Regions from separate parts of the Novosphingobium sp. TCA1 genome, predicted to be linked through region 3. Evidence: predicted binding sites of a transcription regulator. Region 3 holds the regulator's gene; each other region holds the start of a gene.

The links. The regulator LexA, encoded in region 3, represses DNA repair genes until DNA is damaged. The targets are predictions, from matches to a motif close to GTTCCNCNCTTGTTCT.
Region 1: NTCA1_RS02385 (S24 family peptidase) is a predicted target of LexA. The motif match lies at 4,583-4,598, and genes of this name have one in related genera.
Region 2: NTCA1_RS17775 (MmcB family DNA repair protein) is a predicted target of LexA. The motif match lies at 3,354-3,369, and genes of this name have one in related genera.

What each region holds. Positions count from the first base shown of each region.
Region 1 covers NZ_BLJH01000001.1:499,044-505,926, reverse strand. The annotation lists gene NTCA1_RS02415 (integration host factor subunit alpha) at 1-116, opposite strand, end outside; gene NTCA1_RS02410 (beta-ketoacyl-ACP synthase III) at 231-1,199, opposite strand; gene plsX (phosphate acyltransferase PlsX) at 1,199-2,260, opposite strand; gene rpmF (50S ribosomal protein L32) at 2,288-2,467, opposite strand; gene NTCA1_RS02395 (MAPEG family protein) at 2,635-3,027, shown strand; gene NTCA1_RS02390 (MBL fold metallo-hydrolase) at 3,104-3,805, opposite strand; gene NTCA1_RS02385 (S24 family peptidase) at 3,884-4,534, opposite strand; gene NTCA1_RS02380 (hypothetical protein) at 4,638-4,826, shown strand; gene NTCA1_RS02375 (hypothetical protein) at 4,816-5,211, shown strand; gene NTCA1_RS02370 (acetolactate synthase large subunit) at 5,259-6,883, opposite strand, start outside.
Region 2 covers NZ_BLJH01000016.1:86,674-93,556, forward strand. The annotation lists gene NTCA1_RS17750 (COX15/CtaA family protein) at 1-387, opposite strand, end outside; gene NTCA1_RS17755 (MerC domain-containing protein) at 500-871, shown strand; gene thiS (sulfur carrier protein ThiS) at 921-1,133, shown strand; gene NTCA1_RS17765 (bifunctional sulfur carrier protein/thiazole synthase protein) at 1,213-1,992, shown strand; gene NTCA1_RS17770 (hypothetical protein) at 2,246-2,773, shown strand; gene NTCA1_RS17775 (MmcB family DNA repair protein) at 2,832-3,341, opposite strand; tRNA gene NTCA1_RS17780 (tRNA-Arg) at 3,501-3,577, shown strand; gene NTCA1_RS17785 (TM2 domain-containing protein) at 3,665-3,979, opposite strand; gene NTCA1_RS17790 (error-prone DNA polymerase) at 4,058-6,883, opposite strand, start outside.
Region 3 covers NZ_BLJH01000006.1:24,934-31,816, forward strand. The annotation lists gene NTCA1_RS09410 (aminodeoxychorismate/anthranilate synthase component II) at 1-162, shown strand, start outside; gene trpD (anthranilate phosphoribosyltransferase) at 159-1,163, shown strand; gene trpC (indole-3-glycerol phosphate synthase TrpC) at 1,188-1,979, shown strand; gene moaC (cyclic pyranopterin monophosphate synthase MoaC) at 1,976-2,461, shown strand; gene NTCA1_RS09430 (molybdopterin molybdotransferase MoeA) at 2,470-3,672, shown strand; gene lexA (transcriptional repressor LexA) at 3,804-4,490, shown strand; gene NTCA1_RS09440 (ComEC/Rec2 family competence protein) at 4,484-6,748, opposite strand; gene gltX (glutamate--tRNA ligase) at 6,778-6,883, shown strand, end outside.

The DNA of each region.
Region 1 (6,883 bases), on a different contig from region 3:
GACATATGCTGCAATATAGCTTCGACCATCGCAAGCGACTCGGACCTGGACAGTCCAAGCTTCCTGTGGATGGCTTCAGCGATTTCGGCCCTCGTCAATGTGTCCGTGGAGCGCATAAGTCCCGCATCCCCTCCGTGAGACAATCCCCCCGAACAATATTATGAAAAAATGCGGGAAAAGCAATGCTCCCCCGCATCAGTTCAGCCCATGCCCCACATCGGGGCACCGGATCACATGCGAACGACGCTTGCGCCCCAGGTGAAGCCGCCGCCCATGGCCTCCAGGACCACCAGATCGCCCTGCCGAATTCGGCCATCGCGAACCGCGACGTCCAGTGCCAGAGGCACCGAGGCAGCCGAAGTATTGGCGTGCTGGCCTACCGTCATGATCACCTTTTCGGCCGGCAGATTGAGCTTGCGGGCCGTGGCATCGAGAATGCGGGCATTGGCCTGATGCGGCACCAGCCAATCAATATCCGCTGCGGAATGTCCCGTCTCTTCAAGGACTTCGCCAAGAACTTCCGCCAGATTCACCACTGCGTGGCGGAACACTTCGCGGCCTTTCATGCGCAGCTTGCCGACCGTGCCGGTGGTCGAGGGGCCACCGTCCACGAACAGCAGCTGGTTATGTGCGCCATCGGCATGGAGGCGCGTGGCGAGCACACCGCGCGGCGCCTCGTCACCCTGCTCCTGCGCTTCGAGGACGATCGCACCGGCGCCGTCTCCGAACAGCACGCACGTCGTGCGGTCTTCCCAATCGAGAATGCGGCTGAACGTTTCGGAGCCGATCACCAGCGCGCGTTTGGCCATGCCGGAACGCAACATCGAATCGGCAACCCCCACCGCGTAGAGAAAGCCCGAGCAGACCGCGGCAACGTCGAACGCGATTCCGCCCCGGCAACCGAGATTGTTCTGCACGATCGTGGCCGTGGCCGGGAAGGTCTGGTCCGGCGTGGCCGTGGCCAGCACGATCAGGTCGATCGAGGCGACGTCGAAACCGGCGGCCTCGATGGCCTTGCGCGCGGCATCCGTGGCCAGGCTGGACGTCGTTTCGTCAGGCGCGGCGATGTGGCGGTTGGAAATGCCCGTCCGTTCGACGATCCATTCGTCGCTGGTGTCAACGCGCTCTGCGAGTTCGGCGTTGCTGACCGCGCGGCGCGGCAGGGCCGAACCCGTGCCGACGATAACCGAACGAATCATCAGGCGCTCTCTTCCTGGACCTTGGGCTTGCGCAGGGAAGTCCCGCCCAGGCGGGCGAGGTCGGCAGAGATCCGCTCGGTCACGTTTTCCTCCAGGAGGCGCGCGGTAACCGCGACGGCATTGGCGACGCCTGCGGCATTCGCACCGCCATGGCTTTTCACCACAATACCGTTGAGACCCAGGAAAACCGCGCCGTTATGATTGTTGGGATCGAGATGATGCTTGAGCAGCTCGGTCGCCGGCTTCGAGATCAGGAAACCGATCTTCGAACGCAGCGAGCTGGAAAATCCGCGCCGCAGCAGGTCGGCCACGAAGCGCGCGGTACCTTCCACGGCCTTGAGCGCGACATTGCCCGAGAATCCGTCGGTAACGACGACATCCATGTCGCCGTGGCCCAGCTTGTCGGCCTCGGTGAAACCGTCGAAGGACATCGACAGGTCCGAAGCGGAAGCCTTGAGCATCGCCGCTGCATCGCGCAGCATTTCGGTGCCCTTGGTTTCCTCGGTGCCGATATTGAGCAGGCGCACGCGCGGCTGATCGCGCCCCGTGGCAACGCGGGCATAGGCAGCGCCCATGATCGCGAACTGCACGAGATTGCGCGCATCGCACTCGGCATTGGCGCCAAGGTCGAGCATGACCAGGTCATGGTCTTCCAGAGTCGGCAGCAGAGCGGCCAGCGCCGGGCGATCGATGCCGGGCATCGTGCGCAGCGCAAGCTTGGAAATCGCCATCAGCGCACCGGTATTGCCGGCACTGACGGCGGCTCCGGCGTCACCCGCCTTCACCGCCTCGATAGCGAGCCCCATCGAGGTACTCTTAGCCCTGCGCAAGGCCTGGCTAGGCTTGTCCTCGCCACTGATGACGCCTTCAGTATGAAGGATTTCGGAACTTGCCCTGAGATTCGGGTGCTTTTCGAGCGCGGCCTTGATCCGCGGCTCATCACCGACCAACAGGAACTTGAAGCGATCATGACGACGGCGCGCGAGAGCAGCGCCTTCAATCATGACGCGCACGCCCTCGTCGCCGCCCATCGCATCGACAGCGATACGCGGCAGACTCATGGGCAACCTCCGAAAATCGTCTTGGTCTTAGACTTCGACCGCGACGATCTCACGACCGTTGTAGTGGCCGCAAGCGTTGCAGAGGTTGTGGGGGCGCTTCAGCTCGCCGCAGTTGGGGCATTCATGGAAAGCCTCAACCTTCAGCGCGTCATGGCTACGACGCATGCCACGGCGGGAGGGGGTGGTCTTTCTTTTAGGGACAGCCATTTCGGCACCTGTTCCTGAAACTGGATTATTGTCAAAAAGGCCGCCGGAAACCGTATTCGCGGACCGGCGGCTTTGCGAAGGCGCGCCTATAACCGATTTCTCGGGAGTTGCAACCCGTTCCTCCCCGCAGCAACTATGGGAAAATCCACCTAGGGGGAAATCGATCCATGATTCTGCAGACGACACTGTGCCTTGCGGCGGCGGCCGGCGTTATCACCTTCTGGCATATAGCGCGTATCGGCCAGCTGCGCATGCGCGAAAAGGTGCTCTTCGGTGACGGCGGCCACGATCCGCTGGCACGCCGCATGCGCGCCCAGCTCAATTTCGTCGAGAGCACGCCCTTCGTGCTGATCCTGGCCGCCGCCATCGAAATGACGGGCAAGGGCGGCCCCTGGCTGGCGATAGTCGGTTCCCTGTTCATGCTGGGCCGCGTCTCCCATGCGCTGGGCATGGATATCGACCGCCCCAATCCGCTGCGGATGATCGGCGTGCTCATAACCGTGCTCACCCTGCTCGGCCTTTCGGCGATTGCCGTGCTGATCGCACTGGGCCGCTTCTGAGATCGAAGCCTGAGAATCGAAAAGGGCGGCGCTCCCGCACCGCCCTTTTCCGCTTGCGCCTCGATCTCCGGCACGTTCAACCCGGCAGGCCGCGCTCCAGCGCCGCATCGCCGACATAAGGATTGCTCCGCCGCTCGTCCCCGAAGGTACTGATGGGGCCGTGCCCCGGAACGAAAGTCACATCGTCACCCAGCGGCCAGAGCTTGCGGGTGATCGAATCGACAAGGTCTTCCAGATTGCCGCGCGGAAAGTCCCAGCGGCCGATCCCGCCCTTGAACAGCACATCGCCCACCATCGCGAACTTGCTCGGCGCATGGTGGAACACGATATGGCCCGGCGTGTGCCCCGGGCAATGCACGACATCCAGCTCCAGTTCGCCCACCGTCACCGTGTCGCCATCCTTGAGCCAGCGACTGGGTTCGAAACTGTGCGCCTCCATGTTCCAGCGCGGCCCGTCGTCATCGAGCTTGTCGATCCAGAAGCTGTCCTCTTTCTGAGGCCCTTCGATCGGCACGCCCATTTCCTCGGCGAAGACCCCGGCGAGACCGCAATGGTCGAGATGACCATGGGTGACGAGGATCTTCTCCAGCGTGACGCCGGTCTTCTCCAGCGCCTGGCGCAGCTTGGGAAGGTCTCCGCCCGGATCCACGAAAGCGCCGCGCATGGTTCTGGCACACCATATAAGCGAGCAGTTCTGCTGAAGCGGGGTGACGGGTATGATGCCCACACGCATCGGCTGCTGCGCCTGTTCCTGAGGCTGCTGGCTGGTCTCGGTCATGGCTGCGGAAATGGCCGCAAGCCCCGAGGAATGCAACTATGCGCCTCAGCGGTCAGATAGAGCCCTTAAATAGGGCCCTTAAATTCTGCCGCCCTTCCACACGACACGGCCGATCACTTCTATCTCTTCCAGTCCGCATTCTATGGGGCGATAGACCGGGTTGTCGCTCAGCAGCGCGATACGCCCTGCCCGTCCCGACTCCAGCCGCTTGACGAGTACCGTGTCGTCGAGCCGGACGACATGGATGCCGTCGCGCAGAGGCCGCCAGTCACGGTCGACCAGGATCTCGTCGCCGTCACGCAGGACCGGCTCCATCGAATCGCCACTGACGAGAATTGCCGAGAGCATTTCCGGCTTCAGTCCCATGGAGCGCAGCCAGCGCGGCGAGAAACGGATCGTGCCAAAAACCTCCTCACCATCCGGCAAGGCCCCCGGCCCCGCCGACGCTCCCACCGCCAGTCGCGGAACATCGACCCAATCTCCAGCGTAGGAATTTTTGCCGGTATCGTAGGATTTTTCCTTAATTTTGCCGAATTCCGATTCGTCCACACCGAAGAACCGCGCCAGCACGCCGCGGTCACCCTCTTCCAATCTCCTGGGGCTTCCCTTTCTTATAAACTGCTGAAGATACGTGGTGTTTTTACCGATCATACGAGACAGCGAGGACAGACTCGTTCCTCGTTCCTCGGCCAATTCGAGCAGGCGGCGGCGGATCTCGGCGTTTTCCATAATGTAATCCTACGCGTAGGAAATTTCCTGGACAAGCCACTTTCAATGGGAACATAATGGGAACACGAATCGCGATTCCCGCAAGGTCGGAGGCCAGCGTCCCATGCTTCTACGCCAGATCGAGCGCTTCCTGCGGCTGACGCGGATGCCGTGGACGACGTTCGGGCGCCTTGCCGCCCATGATCCGCGATTCGTCGGCGACTTGCGCAACGGCCGCCAGCCTCGGGCAGGCACCGCCGCGCGCGTGCGCCTGTTCATGACGACCTATCTGGAGAGCCCCTATGCACGTTGATTTTGCCCATGACCGCTCGATGCTCCAGTCGGCTCGAAAGGCCATGGGCGATGCCGCGCCCCGCGCATTTTCGCGCGGCCCCTGGCTATCCCTGCTGGCCGAAATCCTGAAACTGGCCGGGCCGCGCGCGGAGTTCCTACGTCATTCCGAACGCCCCTGGAGCAGCGCCACCTTTTCCGGGGCACGCCATGGCGTCGCGCTCGCCTTTACCGGCAGCGAGGCCATCGCCGACGGCGAAAGGCTGATCGAGGCCCTGCCCGACCATGAGTTCACCATCCCCCGCCAGCTCGTCGCGGATGCCGCCGTGACCGAGACCGATCACCGCGCCGGGCCGCCGCCCTGCCTGACACTCGAACTGGAGCTGCTGATGCTGGAAGACGGCTGAATAGCGGCAAACGGAAAGGGGAGGGCGTCGCAGCCCTGCCCTTTCCCTCAGAGCGCCAGCGAAAGCGCCTTTATCTCGGTATTGAGGATATGGTCGTTCTCGGAATAATCGACGGGACAATCGATCACATGAACCCCCGGCGCATCGCGGCAATGAGCCAGCAACTGCGCCAGATGCGCCGCGCTTTCCACGCGGTAGCCGTTGGCGCCGTAGCTCTCGGCATATTTCACGAAATCCGGGTTGCCGTAAGTCAGGCCGAAATCGGCAAACCCCATGTTGGCCTGCTTCCAGCGGATCATGCCATAGGCATTGTCGTTCAGGATCAGCACCGTGAGATTGAGCCCCAGGCGAACCGCGGTTTCCATCTCCTGACTGTTCATCATGAAGCCGCCGTCCCCGCAGACCGCGAAGATCTTGCGCCCCGGATAGACCATCGCGCTGGCCATGGCGGAGGGCAGGCCCGCGCCCATCGATGCCAGGGCATTGTCGAGCAGCACGGTATTCGGCTTGCTCGCGCAGTAGCCCCGCGCGAACCAGAGCTTGTAGACGCCGTTGTCCAGACAAACGATCGCGTCGTCCGGCAGTGCCTCGCGCACTTGCCTGACGAGATGCGGCGGGAAGATCGGGAAGCGCTCGTCGGCGGCCAGCTTGTCGGTATGCGCGATCTCGGCCTTGCGGTAGCCGAGCATGGCCTCGAAATTCCACTTGTCCGACGGCGTGATGGCTTCCTTGATCTGCCACACGGCATTGGCGATATCGCCGATCACTTCGATATGCGGGAAATAGACGGGGTCGACTTCCGCCGTCTTGGTGGAGACATGGATCACCACACGGTCATCGCGGGTGCCGTCGTTATGCATGAAGAACGGCGGCTTCTCGATCACGTCGTGCCCGATATTGACGATACAGTCGGCATCCTCGATCGCCCGGTGGACGAAATCGCCGGATGACAGCGCCGCGCAGCCCAGGAAACGGGGATGCCGCTCATCGATCACGCCTTTGCCGAGCTGGGTCGTGAGAAAGGGAATCCCGGTCTTCTCGACGAATTCGCCCAGCATCTTGCTGGTCATCTTGCGGTTGGCGCCGGCGCCGATCACCAGAACCGGCCGCCGCGCTTTCTGCATGGCCTCCACGGCCTGCGCGATCGATTTCCCGTCGGCGGTCGGTCGTCTTACCGTCGATCGGGCGATGGGCCGCGAATCGGTATATTCATCGGCAATGTCTTCCGGCAGCTCGATATGAGCCGCGCCGGGCTTTTCCTCCTCGGCAACGCGGAAAGCCTCGCGCACGCGGCTGGGAATATTGTCCGAGCTTGCCATCTGGTGCGCATACTTGGTGATCGGCTGCATCATCGAGACGACGTCGAGGATCTGGAACCGGCCCTGCTTGGATTTCTTGATCGGCTTCTGGCCGGTGATCATCATCATCGGCATGCCGCCGAGCGTGGCATAGGCGGCTGCCGTGACGAAATTGGTCGCCCCCGGCCCCAGGGTGGAAAGGCAGACCCCCGCCTTCCCGGTATGCCGCCCGTAAGTGGCCGCCATGAACCCCGCGCCCTGCTCGTGGCGCGTCAGGATCAATCTGATCTTCTTCGAGCGGGACAGGGAATCGAGGAAATCGAGATTTTCTTCGCCGGGAACGCCGAAGATGTACTCGACGCCCTCCGCTTCCA
Region 2 (6,883 bases), on a different contig from region 3:
CGGAATCGTGCGCTTGTACCAGAACCACGCTAGCGGCAGCGCGAAAGCCAGCCCGATCACGCGGGCCAGCAGGCGGTGGACCCATTCCCAGAAGTAGATGAACTTGTACTGGGCCAGCGTCATGCCGGCCGGGCCGTTGACGTCTATGTACTGCGGGATCTGCCGGTAGCGGGCGAATTCGGCCTGCCACTGCGCATCGGTAAGCGGGGGAATCGCGCCGGTGAGCGGCTTCCACTGGGTGATCGACAAGCCGGATTCGGTCAGGCGGGTAATGCCGCCGACCGCGACGATGAGGACGACCAGCGCGGCCACGAACAGCAGCCAGCGAACCATGGGGGCGATATCGTCGGATGTTCCGAGGATGGGGCGACCGTCTGAAACTCTCATGGCGCAAATCCCTGCGATCTTGCGACGAAATGCGCAAGAGGGAGGGCGACCGAATGTTTTGCGACAAGGTCGGGGCTTGATGTATGTTACAACGTCACATACATGGGCAGTCATGCGTACCGCCATCATCGCGATTCGAAACCGGCTCGACCGGGCAGGCATCGTCCTCAGCGGTCTCTGCGCGGTCCATTGCGTGCTCGGCGTCTTTTTCGTGGGATTCCTGGGCCTGGGCGGCGAAGTCCTGCTGGCCCCGGAAGTGCATCGCATCGGTCTGGTGCTGGCCCTCGTCGTCGGCGTGATCTCGCTCGGCTTCGGCGTCATGCGCCACGGCCGGGTTGCGCCGCTGGTGATCGGCGGCGTTGGCCTTGCCCTGATGGCGGCGGCGATCGCGGTCGGCCATGGCCTTGCGGAATCGATCCTGACGATCTTCGGCGTCGCGCTGGTGGCCCTGGCCCACATCAGGAACCTGCACGGCGCGCACTGAAGGTGCTTTAGGTGCTTTCCAAATCGATTCTCCGCGCTATCTGCGGCCCATGGCTGCTGAACTCTCCCTCATCGTGAACGGCGAACCGCGCCGCGTGGCGCCCGGCTCGTCGATTGCCGATCTCGTTGCCGGGATCGGGCTCGATCCGAAGAAGGTCGCCGTCGAGCATAACGGCGAGATCGCCCCGCGCTCGACCCTGGCCGATGTTCCCCTGTCCGATGGCGATGTGCTGGAGATCGTCCACTTCGTGGGCGGCGGCTGAACGCGCCGGCACCTTTTCCCGGCACCTTCCCTCTGCGCCCGCTTTCCTGAAATACCCGTTCCCCGAAAGGATGCGAACCTTGACAGATACCGCTGATACCTGGACCGTCGCTGGCCGAACCTTCCGCTCGCGCCTGATCGTGGGCACCGGCAAGTACAAGGATTTCGAGCAGAACGCGGCTGCGGTCGAGGCTTCGGGCGCGGAGATCGTCACTGTCGCGGTGCGCCGGGTCAATGTCTCGGACCCCAAGGCGCCGATGCTGACGGACTACATCGATCCTCAGAAGATCACCTACCTGCCCAACACCGCAGGCTGCTTCACGGCCGATGACGCGATCCGCACGCTGCGCCTGGCGCGTGAGGCGGGCGGCTGGGATCTCGTGAAGCTGGAAGTGCTGGGTGAGGCGCGCACGCTCTATCCCGACATGCGCGAGACGCTTAAGGCCACGGAAATCCTCGCGAAGGAAGGCTTCCTGCCGATGGTCTACTGCGTGGACGACCCGATCGCGGCCCGGCAGCTCGAGGAAGCGGGCGCCGTGGCGGTCATGCCGCTCGGCGCGCCGATCGGCTCGGGCCTGGGCATCCAGAACAAGGTCACAGTGCGGCTGATCGTGGAAGGGGCGAAAGTCCCGGTTCTGGTCGATGCCGGCGTCGGCACGGCCTCGGAAGCCGCCGTGGCGATGGAACTCGGCTGTGACGGCGTGCTGATGAACACGGCCATCGCCGAAGCGCGCGATCCGATCCGAATGGCCCGCGCGATGAAGCTGGCGGTGGAGGCCGGGCGCGACGCCTACCTCGCCGGACGTATGGCCCAGCGCCGTTATGCCGATCCGTCCAGCCCGCTCGCCGGACTGATCTGAAAATTCGGCTATACCAATTTTCCGGGACAAATTTTCCGCGACCATCCTTCCCATTGCTGAAAGAGGGCCGATTTCCTAGGAAAAATACGGAAATCGGCATCTTTCAATCTGTCCCGAATTGAAATCCTTCGCGAATCTTGCCGGAAATATGGGGGACAGCCCTTTTTCCAGTTAAGCCTGTAGCAACCGATGTGGCAGAAAGTGGTTTTAGTGACAGGGAGGATAGTCCTTCCGTGTCACGAGGATCAGGACCATGACTCACACGGGAAAGGCCACCGTCACCATCAGCGAACTGCGGGAGTTCGCCAGCTTCACGCCTTGCGAGCAGCGCTATATCCGCCGCAGCCTGGACGTGGGACTGGGCCGGCAGGACGCGGTCGGCCTCTGGGCGCGTGACGGCGGCGAGGCAGCCTCCATCCGAAGCCAGTACGAAGCTTATGCCGAATTCCCGGCCTTGCGGGACATGCGGCCCGACGAGTTCGGCTTCGACGATATCAGCGCCTTCATGGGCAAGCTGCTCCATCTCGCCGCTTTCGACTTGGCGCAGGACCGCATCGAATCGTTCTCGGCCTTCCGTTTCCTCTACGAACGCCTGCTGGGCGGCTGGGCGCGGCCCTGGCTGCCGGGCGCCTTCTGCGGCGCGGCGGCGCTTCCCCAGATCAAGCCGGAACGCCGCAAGATCCTGCTGCACTCGATCAGCGAAGCAGCGGCCACGGCATCGGGCTGGTCGGAGCGCGAACCTTCGTTCTATCCCGAATGGATCGAGAAAGAGATCGCCTGACGCGATATCGTGATGGGGCCGGCGGGAGCGAAAGGGTTCTTTCGCTCCCGGACGCACTTCAGTTCTCGCTGCCCCACTGCAAAGTCTGCGGATCGCCCAGAGTGACGAGCCGCCGCAGCGAGGCGCGCGCTAGGCGTTCAGTCTCCACCTTGCGGCGAGCCGCGGCAAGCTGGCGCAGCGGGGCAGGGCGCAGGATTTCCGCATCGTAGCCGTCCGCCACGATCACGCCGCACTGTTCGGGCAGGAACAGTTCCGTCTCCAGCGGCGCGCGGTCTAGCGAGGGCGGCAGGCCCCAATAGAAGCGATCGCAATAGTCGAGATAGTCCGTCCACTTGCCGTCGCCGAGCAGATCCGCGCGCGAAACCTTGATCTCCACGATGATGACATGGCCCTTGGCGTCGATGCCCATGAGGTCCGCCCGCCGCCCGCAGCGCAGCGGCATTTCCGGCAGGCACCAGATGTCGTTCCGGGCAAAGAGCCGGCCGATCCCGCGCGCGACATCGCCCGAGGCAAAGGACGTGAGAGGCGGTGCCAGGGGCGTCGAGAGAGGGGAATCAGCTTCGGCCATCGCTGCATCATAAGAACATAGAGAGAACTTTCAACCCGCCTGCTACGAGAGGCCGACGCCGGGAAAGGCATCCCGGAAAAGTTTTCCCAAGCCCATGATGACGATGGATCGATTTGGCGCTGGAAACGCCGCGCCTGCTCTGCTAGTCGACCCAGCACTGCACCCGTAGCTCAGCTGGATAGAGCGCTGCCCTCCGAAGGCAGAGGCCACAGGTTCGAATCCTGTCGGGTGCACCATTTCCCTACATTTCAGGCAAATTGATCTGGCCGGATGGCCGGGCGGCGCTTGCGTGCCGCCCGTGGTGCTTCAGGCCCTGTGTTGGTTTACGCCAGGACGCGGTGGACGAGGTTGGTGTTGAACGCGCGCAGCCAGCCGGGGATCAGGAAGGCGTCGATCAGGACCCAGATGCCCAGCGGCACCAGCAGCAGCAGGCCCAGGCCGAGCAGCCAGATCGTGGCCCAGCCCACCAGGAACATCGCCAGTTGCACTATGCCGCTGCCGGTCTTTCCGGCATAGAAACGGTGCGCGCCCAGGGCGCCGAGGAAGAACCACAGCAGATAGGTTACGCCGGTGGACTTGGCATTCGCCTGATAGAGCAGGCCGGCCATGGCCGCATTTTGTGAACCGGTTTCGGACATCGATACCCCCGTCAGTAAGAGAAGGGGATGCGATATGGCCATGTCTTTAAGAAATCACTGAATTTCTTGCACGAAGCCTCAATGGAAGTCCCGTGAGCGCGGCAGGGTCCGCACATTGCGGGGGTGCTGGTGGCGCACGACTTCGTCTCCGTTCGAGAGCTGCGGATGAGTCTCGTGGTCTTCGGACAGGCGGCCCAGTTCCGGCGTCCTGTCGTGGATACGCTGGGCCATGAGGTGGATGACGCCTTCGGGGCTGCGCTGGACGAGGCCCTCCACCACCATGAGCCGCGCGGCCATGACCGGGCGGCGATAGATCTCGAACAGCCTTTCCCAGATCACTACGTTGGCGATGCCGCCTTCGTCTTCCAGGGTGACGAAGATCGCCTTGCCCTCTCCCGGTCGTTGGCGGACCAGGACCACGCCCGCGACCTTGACGCGCTTGCCCGCTTTCGCCCGCGCCAGTTCGGCACAGCTGAGCACGCCTTCCGCCGCGAAGACGGGGCGCAGGAAGTCCATCGGATGCGCCTTCAGGGACAGGCGGGTGGTCTGGTAGTCCGCCGCCACTTGTTCCGACAGCGGCATGGCGGGCAGGGCGGCCGGGGGCTCCTCGCCCAGTTCGCGGGCGCGGGCGGCGGCGAAGAGGGGGAGTTCGCCGCTGGGGGTACGCCGCGCTTCCCATAGGCCCTCGCGCCGATCAAGGCCGAGCGAGCGCAAGGTATCGGCATCGGCCAGCAGATTGAGCGCGCGCTGCGGCAGGTCGGCGCGGCGGGCGAGGTCTTCGAGATTGGTGTAGGGGCGGTGGTCCTTGATGTTTTCGGCCCAGTCTTCGCGGAAACCGTGGATCTGGCGCAGGCCCAGGCGCAGCGCGAGCTGGCCCTTGTCGTTCGGCTCCAGCGTGCAATCCCATTCGCTGTGATTGGCATCGATGGCGCGAACCTCCACGTCGTGCTCCTGTGCGCAGCGCACGATCTGCGCCGGGGCGTAGAAGCCCATGGGCTGCGAATTGAGCAGGGCGGCGGCGAAGACGGCCGGGTAGTGGTGCTTGATATAGGCCGAGACCCAGACCAGCCTTGCGAAAGCGAGGGCGTGGCTTTCCGGGAAGCCGTAGCTGCCGAAGCCTTCGATCTGCTTGAAGCAGCGCTCGGCAAATTCCGGCTGGTAGCCGCGCGCGACCATGCCGCCGACCATCTTGCCGCGCAGGGTGTTGATCGTGCCGACGTTGCGGAAGGTCGCCATGGCGCGGCGCAGCTGGTTGGCTTCGGAATCGGAGAAGTTCGCGGCGGTGATCGCCAGTCTCATCGCCTGTTCCTGGAACAGCGGGACGCCCATGGTTTCGCCGAGGACTTCCTTCAATTCGTCGGGATCATGGGGCGGGGCGGGAGCGGGAAACTCGGGCTTTTCGATCCCCTGCCGTCTGCGCAGATAGGGATGCACCATGTTTCCCTGAATCGGACCGGGACGGACGATGGCGACCTGAATCACCAGATCGTAGAACTTCACCGGCTTCAGGCGGGGCAGCATGTTCATCTGGGCGCGGCTTTCGACCTGGAACACGCCGATGCTGTCGCCCTTCTGAAGCATCTCGTAGACCGCTTTGACGTGGGGAGGATTGTTCCTGTGGTCCTTCTCGTCCCCCGGCACCGAGCTCAGCTGGTACTGGCGGCCGATGTGAGTCTCGATCATTTCGAAAGCCTTGCCGATGCAGGTCAGCATGCCGAGCGCCAGAATATCGACTTTCATCAGGCCGAGCGTGTCGATGTCGTCCTTGTCCCACTCGATGAAAGTGCGCTCTTCCATGGCCGCATTGTGAATCGGCACGGTCTCGTCGAGCCGGTCCTGGGTCAGCACGAAGCCGCCGACATGCTGCGAGAGGTGGCGGGGGAATTCCAGAATCGCCTCGGTGAAGCGATTGACCCGCGCGATCGTCGGATTGTCGGGATCGAGCCCGGCTTCGAGGCAGCGATTGCGGTCGTATTTCGCGGCATGGCTGCCCCAGACGGTGCTGGCGAGCCGCGCGGTCACGTCCTCGCTCAGGCCCAGCGCCTTGCCGGTATCGCGGGCGGCGCTGCGCGAGCGGTAGTGGATGACGGTGGCGGCGATCCCGGCCCGCTCGCGGCCATAGCGCTTGTAGATGTACTGCATCACCTCCTCGCGCCGCTCGTGCTCGAAGTCGACGTCGATGTCCGGCGGCTCCTTGCGCTCGGTGGAGATGAAGCGGGAGAACAGCAGGGTGTTCTTCACGGGATCGACGGCGGTGATGCCGAGCACGAAGCAGACTGCGGAATTGGCCGCCGAACCCCGGCCCTGGCAGAGGATTCCCTGCCCCTGCGCCCACTGGACGATATCGTGAACGGTGAGGAAGTAGGCGGCGTAGTCCTGCTTGCCGATGATCTCCAGTTCGCCGGTGAGCAGTCTGGTCAGTTTGTCGGGAATGCCTTGCGGGTAGAGATCGCGCGTCCGGCTCCAGACGAGTTCGGTCAGCCAGCCTTGCGGGGTATAGCCGTAGGGCACCGGCTCGTGCGGATAGGTATAGCTCAGGTCTTCGAGCTTGAAGGCGATGCCGTTCATGAAGTCTTTGGTGGCGGCGATGGCTTCGGGGGCGGCGGCGAAGAGGCGGGCCATTTCGGCGGCGGGTTTCAGGTGCCGTTCGGCATTGGCGGCGAGGCGGCGGCCTGCGGCCTGCACCGTGGTCTTCTCGCGGATCGCGGTCATGACGTCGTGCAGGGCGCGCGCTTCCGGCTTGTCGTACTGCGCATCGTTGATGGCGATCAGTGGCACACCGATCATGGCCGCCTGTTCGCGCAAGGCCGCGAGGCGGCGGGCATCGCGGCCCTGCCGCAGCATCGTCGCACCCAGCCAGACCTTGCCGGGGGCGGCATCGGAGAGTCGGCGCAACATCTCGTC
Region 3 (6,883 bases):
GACGACGGCCATGTCATGGGCTTCCGCCATGCCGACCTCCCCATCCACGGCGTGCAGTTCCACCCCGAGAGCATCGCCACCGAACATGGCCACGCCATGCTCGCGAATTTCCTGAGACTTTGCGGCTTGGAGGCAAGGCTGCCTTCGCGGATCGCGGCATGACGGTTCAGGCGATGCTCCCCGATCCCCAGCACCCGATCGACGAGGCGGAGGCCGAACACGCTTTCGGCCGGATCCTCGACGGCAAGGTCGATGACGAGGCGATCGTCCGCTTCCTCGTCGCCCTCACCGATCGCGGCGAAACCGCCAGCGAGATCGCAGGCGCCGCCCGCGCGATGCGCGCGCGCATGATCCCGATCAGCGCTCCGGCCAATGCCATCGATGTCTGCGGCACGGGTGGGGACGGACACCATACGCTGAATGTCTCGACAGCGGTCTCGCTGGTCGTCGCGGCCTGCGGCGTTCCGGTCGCCAAGCACGGCAACCGCGCCGCCAGCTCCAAGGCAGGCGCCGCCGATACGCTCGAAGCACTCGGCCTCGATCTCGACCGTGCCGCCGAAACCGCCGAGGAAACCCTGGGCGATCTGGGCATCTGCTTCCTCTTCGCCGCGCGCCATCATCCGGCGATGGGCCGGATCATGCCCATTCGCAAGGCGATCGGCCGCCGCACGATCTTCAACCTGATGGGACCGCTGGCGAACCCCGCAAACGTCAGCCGCCAACTCGTCGGGATCGCCCGCCCCGCCTATGTGCCGATCTATGCCGAGGCGCTGATGCACCTGGGCAGCGAGCATTCCTTCGTGATCTCCGGCGACGAAGGGCTCGACGAACTGAGCCTCGCCGGCGGCAATGAAGTGGCCGAAATCAGGAACGGCGAACTCTCCATGCGGCGGGTATCGCCCGAGGATGTCGGCTTGCCGGTGTCTCCGGTCGGCGCCATTCGCGGCGGCGATGCCGCCTACAACGCCGATGCCCTGCGCCGCCTCCTGCTGGGCGAGCACGGTCCCTATCGCGACGCCGTCCTTCTCAACGCCGCAGGTGCGCTCATCGTCGCAGGCGAAGTCGAAACCTGGCAGGAAGGCGTCGAGGAAGCAGCCGAGGCGATCGACAAGGGCCTTGCCAATGCCCTGCTCAATTGCTGGATTTCCGCGCTCAAGGCCTGATCCTGGCGCGTTTTCGAGGTACCGATGTCAGACAAGCTTACCGAGATTTGCGACACCAAGCGCGCGGAAGTGCAATCCCGCAAGGGCTTCGCGACCGTCAACGACCTCGATGCCCGCAGCGCCGATCAGAGCCCCCCGCGCGGCTTCGAGGCCGCCCTGCGCCGCAAGGCGGATGGCGGTTTCGCGCTAATCGCGGAAATCAAGAAAGCATCCCCCTCCAAGGGATTGATAAGATCAGATTTTCGCCCTGCCGAACATGCCATCGCCTATGAGCGCGGCGGTGCGGCCTGTCTCTCGATCCTGACCGATGCGCCCTATTTCCAGGGCCACGAGGATTTCCTGGTCGAAGCCCGCGCAGCCTGCTCGCTGCCGGTCATCCGCAAGGACTTCATGGTCGATCCCTGGCAGGTCGCCGAGGCCCGCTTGATCGGCGCCGACGCGATCCTGATCATCGTCGCCGCGCTCGACGACGTCGTCATGGCGGAAATCGAAGCCGCCGCCCTCGAACGGGGCATGGATTGCCTTGTCGAGGTTCACAACGAATCCGAAATGGAGCGTGCAAGCCGCCTGAAATCGCGACTGATCGGCGTCAACAATCGCGATCTCAAACGCTTCGTCACCGACATCGAAACCACCGTGCGGCTTGCGCCCCTGGCGCCGGAAGGAACCCTTCTGGTCAGCGAGAGCGGGATCAACGCTCATGCCGATCTCCAGCATCTGTCGGCCTGCGGCGCGCGTACCTTCCTGGTCGGGGAAAGCCTGATGCGCGAGGCCGATGTCGAGGCGGCAACCCGCCGACTGCTGCTGGGTGCATGAGCAAGTCCCTCACCCATATCGATGCTGACGGAACGGCCCGCATGGTCGATGTCGGCGCGAAAGCGGAAACCCGGCGCGTGGCCGTGGCATCAGGCCGGATATCCATGACCGGTGCGGCCCTCGCCGCCATTCGCGCAGGCGACGCGCCGAAAGGCGATGTTCTGGGAACGGCGCGCATTGCCGGGATCATGGCAGCCAAAAAGACTTCCGACCTCATCCCGATGTGCCATCCGCTGCCGCTCGACGCCGTCAATCTCGACTTCGCTTTTGAGGACAGCGCGATAACGGCCAGGGCGACCGTATCGCTAAACGGGCGAACCGGCGTTGAAATGGAAGCGATTACAGCCGTTTCCGTGGCTCTCGTGACGATTTACGACATGGCCAAGGCGCTCGACAAAGCCATGGTCATCGGCGACATCAGGCTGATCGAGAAGATCGGCGGAAAGTCTGGTCATTGGAAGGCGGCAGACCAGTTGCAATGAAGCCGCCGATGGATCTGGATGAGGCGCAGTCCCACCTGCTGGCGCTGGTCGAACCGCTCGCCATCGAACATGTCGATATCGAGGGCACGCTCGGACGCTATCTCGCCGCGCCGCTGCATGCGCGGCGCTGTCAGCCCATGGCGGACATGTCGGCCATGGACGGATATGCCGTGGCTGAAGACGATCTTGCCGGCCCCTGGCGGGTGATCGGAGAAAGCGCCGCAGGTCATCCCTTCACGGGCACGATAAATGCCGGCGAGGCCGTGCGGATCTCGACCGGCGCCCTGCTACCTTCCGGCGGCCGGGCCGTGATCCTGCAGGAAGACCTGCACCGCGCAGGCGACAAACTGACCCTTGCCGGAGAGGCGCCTTCGCCCGGAAACCGCCATATTCGCGCGAAGGGCATGGACTTCCCGGACGGTCATCTGCTGCTGGCAGCCGGAACGCAGATCGGCCCGGCGCAGGCCGGGTTGGCCATCGCCGCCGGGCACAGGCATCTTCCGGTATGCAGGATCCCCCGCCTCACCGTGATCGACAGCGGGGACGAACTTTCCAGCGATCCCGAATTCTGCGCCGAGCATCAGATTCCCGCCAGCAACGGCGCCATGCTCGTGGCGCTGGCACGCAGCCTCCCGGTCGATGCCAAGCGTAATGGACCGATTCCCGACGATATCGAGGCACTCGTCGCGGCCCTGGAAGCGGCATCGGATGCCGACATCATAGTCACCAGCGGCGGAGCGTCGGTGGGGGACCACGATCTCCTGCGTCCGGCCCTGGAGGCGTGGGGCGCCCGGATCGAATTCTGGCGCATCGCGATCAAGCCGGGCAAGCCGCTTCTGATCGCAACACGCAATCGCGGCGCGCGCAGGCAACTTGTCATCGGATTACCCGGCAATCCCGTGTCCAGCCTCGTAACCGCCTACCTTTTCATGCTTCCCGTGCTCCGCGCCCTCCTCGGCGCCGCCGATCCCCTGCCCCGGAAAATCACGATACGCCTCGCCGAGCCGCTGAAACCCGGCGGTGCGCGGCGGGAATTCCTAAGAGCCCGGTGGGATGGCGAAACGGTTCGAGCGCTGTCCCTTCAGGATAGCGGGGCGCTCTCGTCCCTGGCTGCAAGCAATGTTCTGATCGACCGCCCGGCTCACGCCCCCGCTGCCCTTGCCGGAGACGATGTTCAGGTATTCTTGCTCCAAAATGGCGGTATTGCTTGACTATACCCGGTTCGTTGCATAATTGTTCCCTCATTGTTCGCAGGTAAGTCGCTGAAAGGCGAAATGCGCTGACGGACGGCCCGGCGGGCGGAATCAGGTCCAAGTGCCGCAGAACACATGAGGCTAAGCAGATGTTGACGCGCAAGCAGCACGAATTGCTCCGGTTCATCCAGGTCCGGCTTGAGGAAAGCGGCATTTCCCCCAGTTTCGAGGAAATGAAGGAAGCGCTGGACCTCAAGTCCAAGTCGGGTGTCCACAGACTGATCTCGGCGCTCGAAGAACGCGGCTTCATCCGGCGCCTTCCCAACCGCGCCCGCGCGCTGGAGGTTCTTCGCCAGCCCGAAGATGCAAACCCCAAGCCTGCCAAGGCCACGCCCGCGACACCTGCGCGAGAAGCGACTACGCGCGCTCCTGCGGTCGGTGTGCCCGCCAACGACGTCATCGAAATTCCGCTTCATGGCCGGATCGCCGCAGGCGTTCCCATCGAAGCTCTGGAAGGCCAGTCCTCGCTTCCGGTTCCGGCGGCGCTGCTGGGCTCGGGCGATCATTATGCTCTGGAAGTTTCAGGCGATTCCATGGTGGAAGCCGGCATTCTCGATGGCGACTTCGCACTGGTGAAGCGCACCAACACGGCGCGGGACGGCGAGATCATCGTCGCTCTCATCCGCGGTGAGGAAGCCACGCTGAAATACTTGCGCCGCGAAGGCGGAATGATCCGGCTCGATCCGGCGAACGGGGCCTATGAACCCCAGATCTACGGGCCGGACGAAGTGGAGGTTCAGGGCAAACTCGCAGGCTTGCTCCGCCGCTATCACTGATGGGTGTCACTGGGAGGCGCCAGTGTCGTCTCCCTTGCCCAGGACGCCCTTTCCACTTGGTTTGCGAAGGGTCGAAAGGTCCTCGACCGCCACCATCCATGATCGCCTTGTGTTTCGCTCACCGACTTGACCGTCCGGGGTCCGACAGAAATCGCAAGGCCGCCTGTTCGATCCAGCAACCGGCGATCGGCCTTTAGCCATCTTGGCCGACAGGAGCCGGGAAGGCGCCGATCGGCGATAACCACATCTGCACGTGCGCAGGCCTTGGCCAATTGCTCTTCCGGCACGATACTGCGCCCCCGGGCAATCAGAAGATGTGTGACTTTCCCGGGACTGTTCAGGGCGACTGCACAGAAATCCTGATTGCACCGTGTACCGGAACTATTCCGCACCGCTTGCGGTCTCTGCGAAAGACCTGCCGCCTCCATGATGTTCTCCAGGGCATAGTCGCTGGAACTGTCGCGAAGCATGGCGATGCGGCCGTTGCCGGGATCGACCCATGCCACATGACGGCCATCGCCTGAGACCATGATGTCCGGCGCCTGCATCACCAGCAGCACCAGTAGTCCAGCCATGATCGGCAGCAGCCCCCAGAGACGGAATGTGCCGTTCCAAAGCCCAAGCCATAGACCGCCCGCCACGAAGAGCAGGAAGTGCCCTCCGCTCATTCCGGGCGTGACGATCACCGCGCCGGGGCGCGCTGCCACGAATCGGGCAATTTCAAGCAAGGCATCGATGGCGTGGGCAGCGAGCCACCAGACCGGCGCGCCCAATCCCACAATGTCGAGCGCCAGCGCCAGGGCGATCAGCGGCATGATCGCCAGTGTGGTCAACGGAATTGCAACGAGGTTCGCAAAAGCACCATAAAGTCCGGCCCGATGAAAATGGAAGAGGCCGATCGGCATCAGGACGATTTCGATAGCAATCCCGGTTGCGAGAAGCATCGCGAGCGCGCGCAAGCCCTTTGTCGAAACGGCTTCGTCACGGGGGCTCAGCCAGCGCTTCATCGGCTCGGCGCTGCCCAGGGCTACAAGCACCATGACCGCCGCGAAGCTCATCTGAAAGCTCGGGCCGAGGATCGACTCGGGCCAGATCAGCAAGACCAGAAAGGCCGCAACGGCCAGCAGCCGCATAGATAGGGCATCGCGGCCGTGGACGACCGCCAGAAGGACCAGCAAGGCGCCGAGGCAGGACCTTACGGTGGGCACCTGCGATCCGCTCAGTAGCGTATAGCCGATACCCACAAGCGCTCCGGCAATGCCCGCCAGGATCGGAAGCCGAACCCTCAGCGCCAAAGCGGGCGAGAGGGCCAGCAGGCGAAGTACCACGAGATAGGCGAACCCGATCACCGCGCTAACGTGAAGCCCGCTGATGGACAGAAGGTGCGCGAGGCCAGAATCCCGCATGGCCTGGACTTCCACATCGCCGATTGCGCCCATGTCTCCGGTCGTCAGAGCCGTTGCGATGCCCCCCGCCGTCCCGGGCAATCGTTTCGCAATATGATGCGAGAGCGCCATGCGCTGTGCGGTTAGCCAGTCCTGGCCCCCGCCCCGGGACACGATCTCGACCGGCGATGTCACCGATCCCGTGGCGGAAATACCCATGAACCATGCGGCCCTGGCAAAGTCATACCCGCCCGGAAACATCGGCGAAGCCGGAGGCGAAAGCCGTCCGCGAAATCGGATGACCGCGCCGCTGGCCAGTTCGTTGTCGCCCGAAGACAGCGGCAGATTTACGCGCACCTTGATCGGGTTGGCGCTTTCGGGATCGCGCATGGCCAGGGTGAGCCTCAAGCGGTCAAGGGCCGGCTGTTCTTCTATCCCGATGACGCGTGCCGTGAAACTGCCGCTGACCGGGTGTGAAATCGCCGGACGCCCAACGATTTCCGAACGTATCCAGATGGAAAGGAAACCCGCCAGAAACAGTAAAGAAAGGGACAGGACAGCCTGCCTGCTGTAAGGGAAGCGCAGGATGCCGCTGCGCCAGTTCAGTGCTAAAAGTGCAATCGTGACGCATACTACGCAAATGCCTGCCCATGCCTCCGCGGTTAACGATAAAAACCACGCAATTATGCCGATTCCAAAGGCTACCGTCAGCCATGGCCCTCTTGCGAAACCGCAGTTCGAAAGAAAACACTCGACACCGGCCAAACTGCTCGACAAGTGGCTCTGGCTGATCCATGGGCGATGCTGCATTGCAGCGCCTCCGGTGACATCCGGGCGCTCGAAATCAACCGTCGTGGCGGCGTGGCTGGCCATGGCGCGCATAGGACAGGAAGGTTTTTATAATGGCAAGCGGCAGTGCATCGAGCGGAGCGACGGCAAGCAAGACCGTCGTGACGCGCTTTGCCCCCTCGCCCACGGGCTATCTCCATATCGGCGGTGCCCGGACCG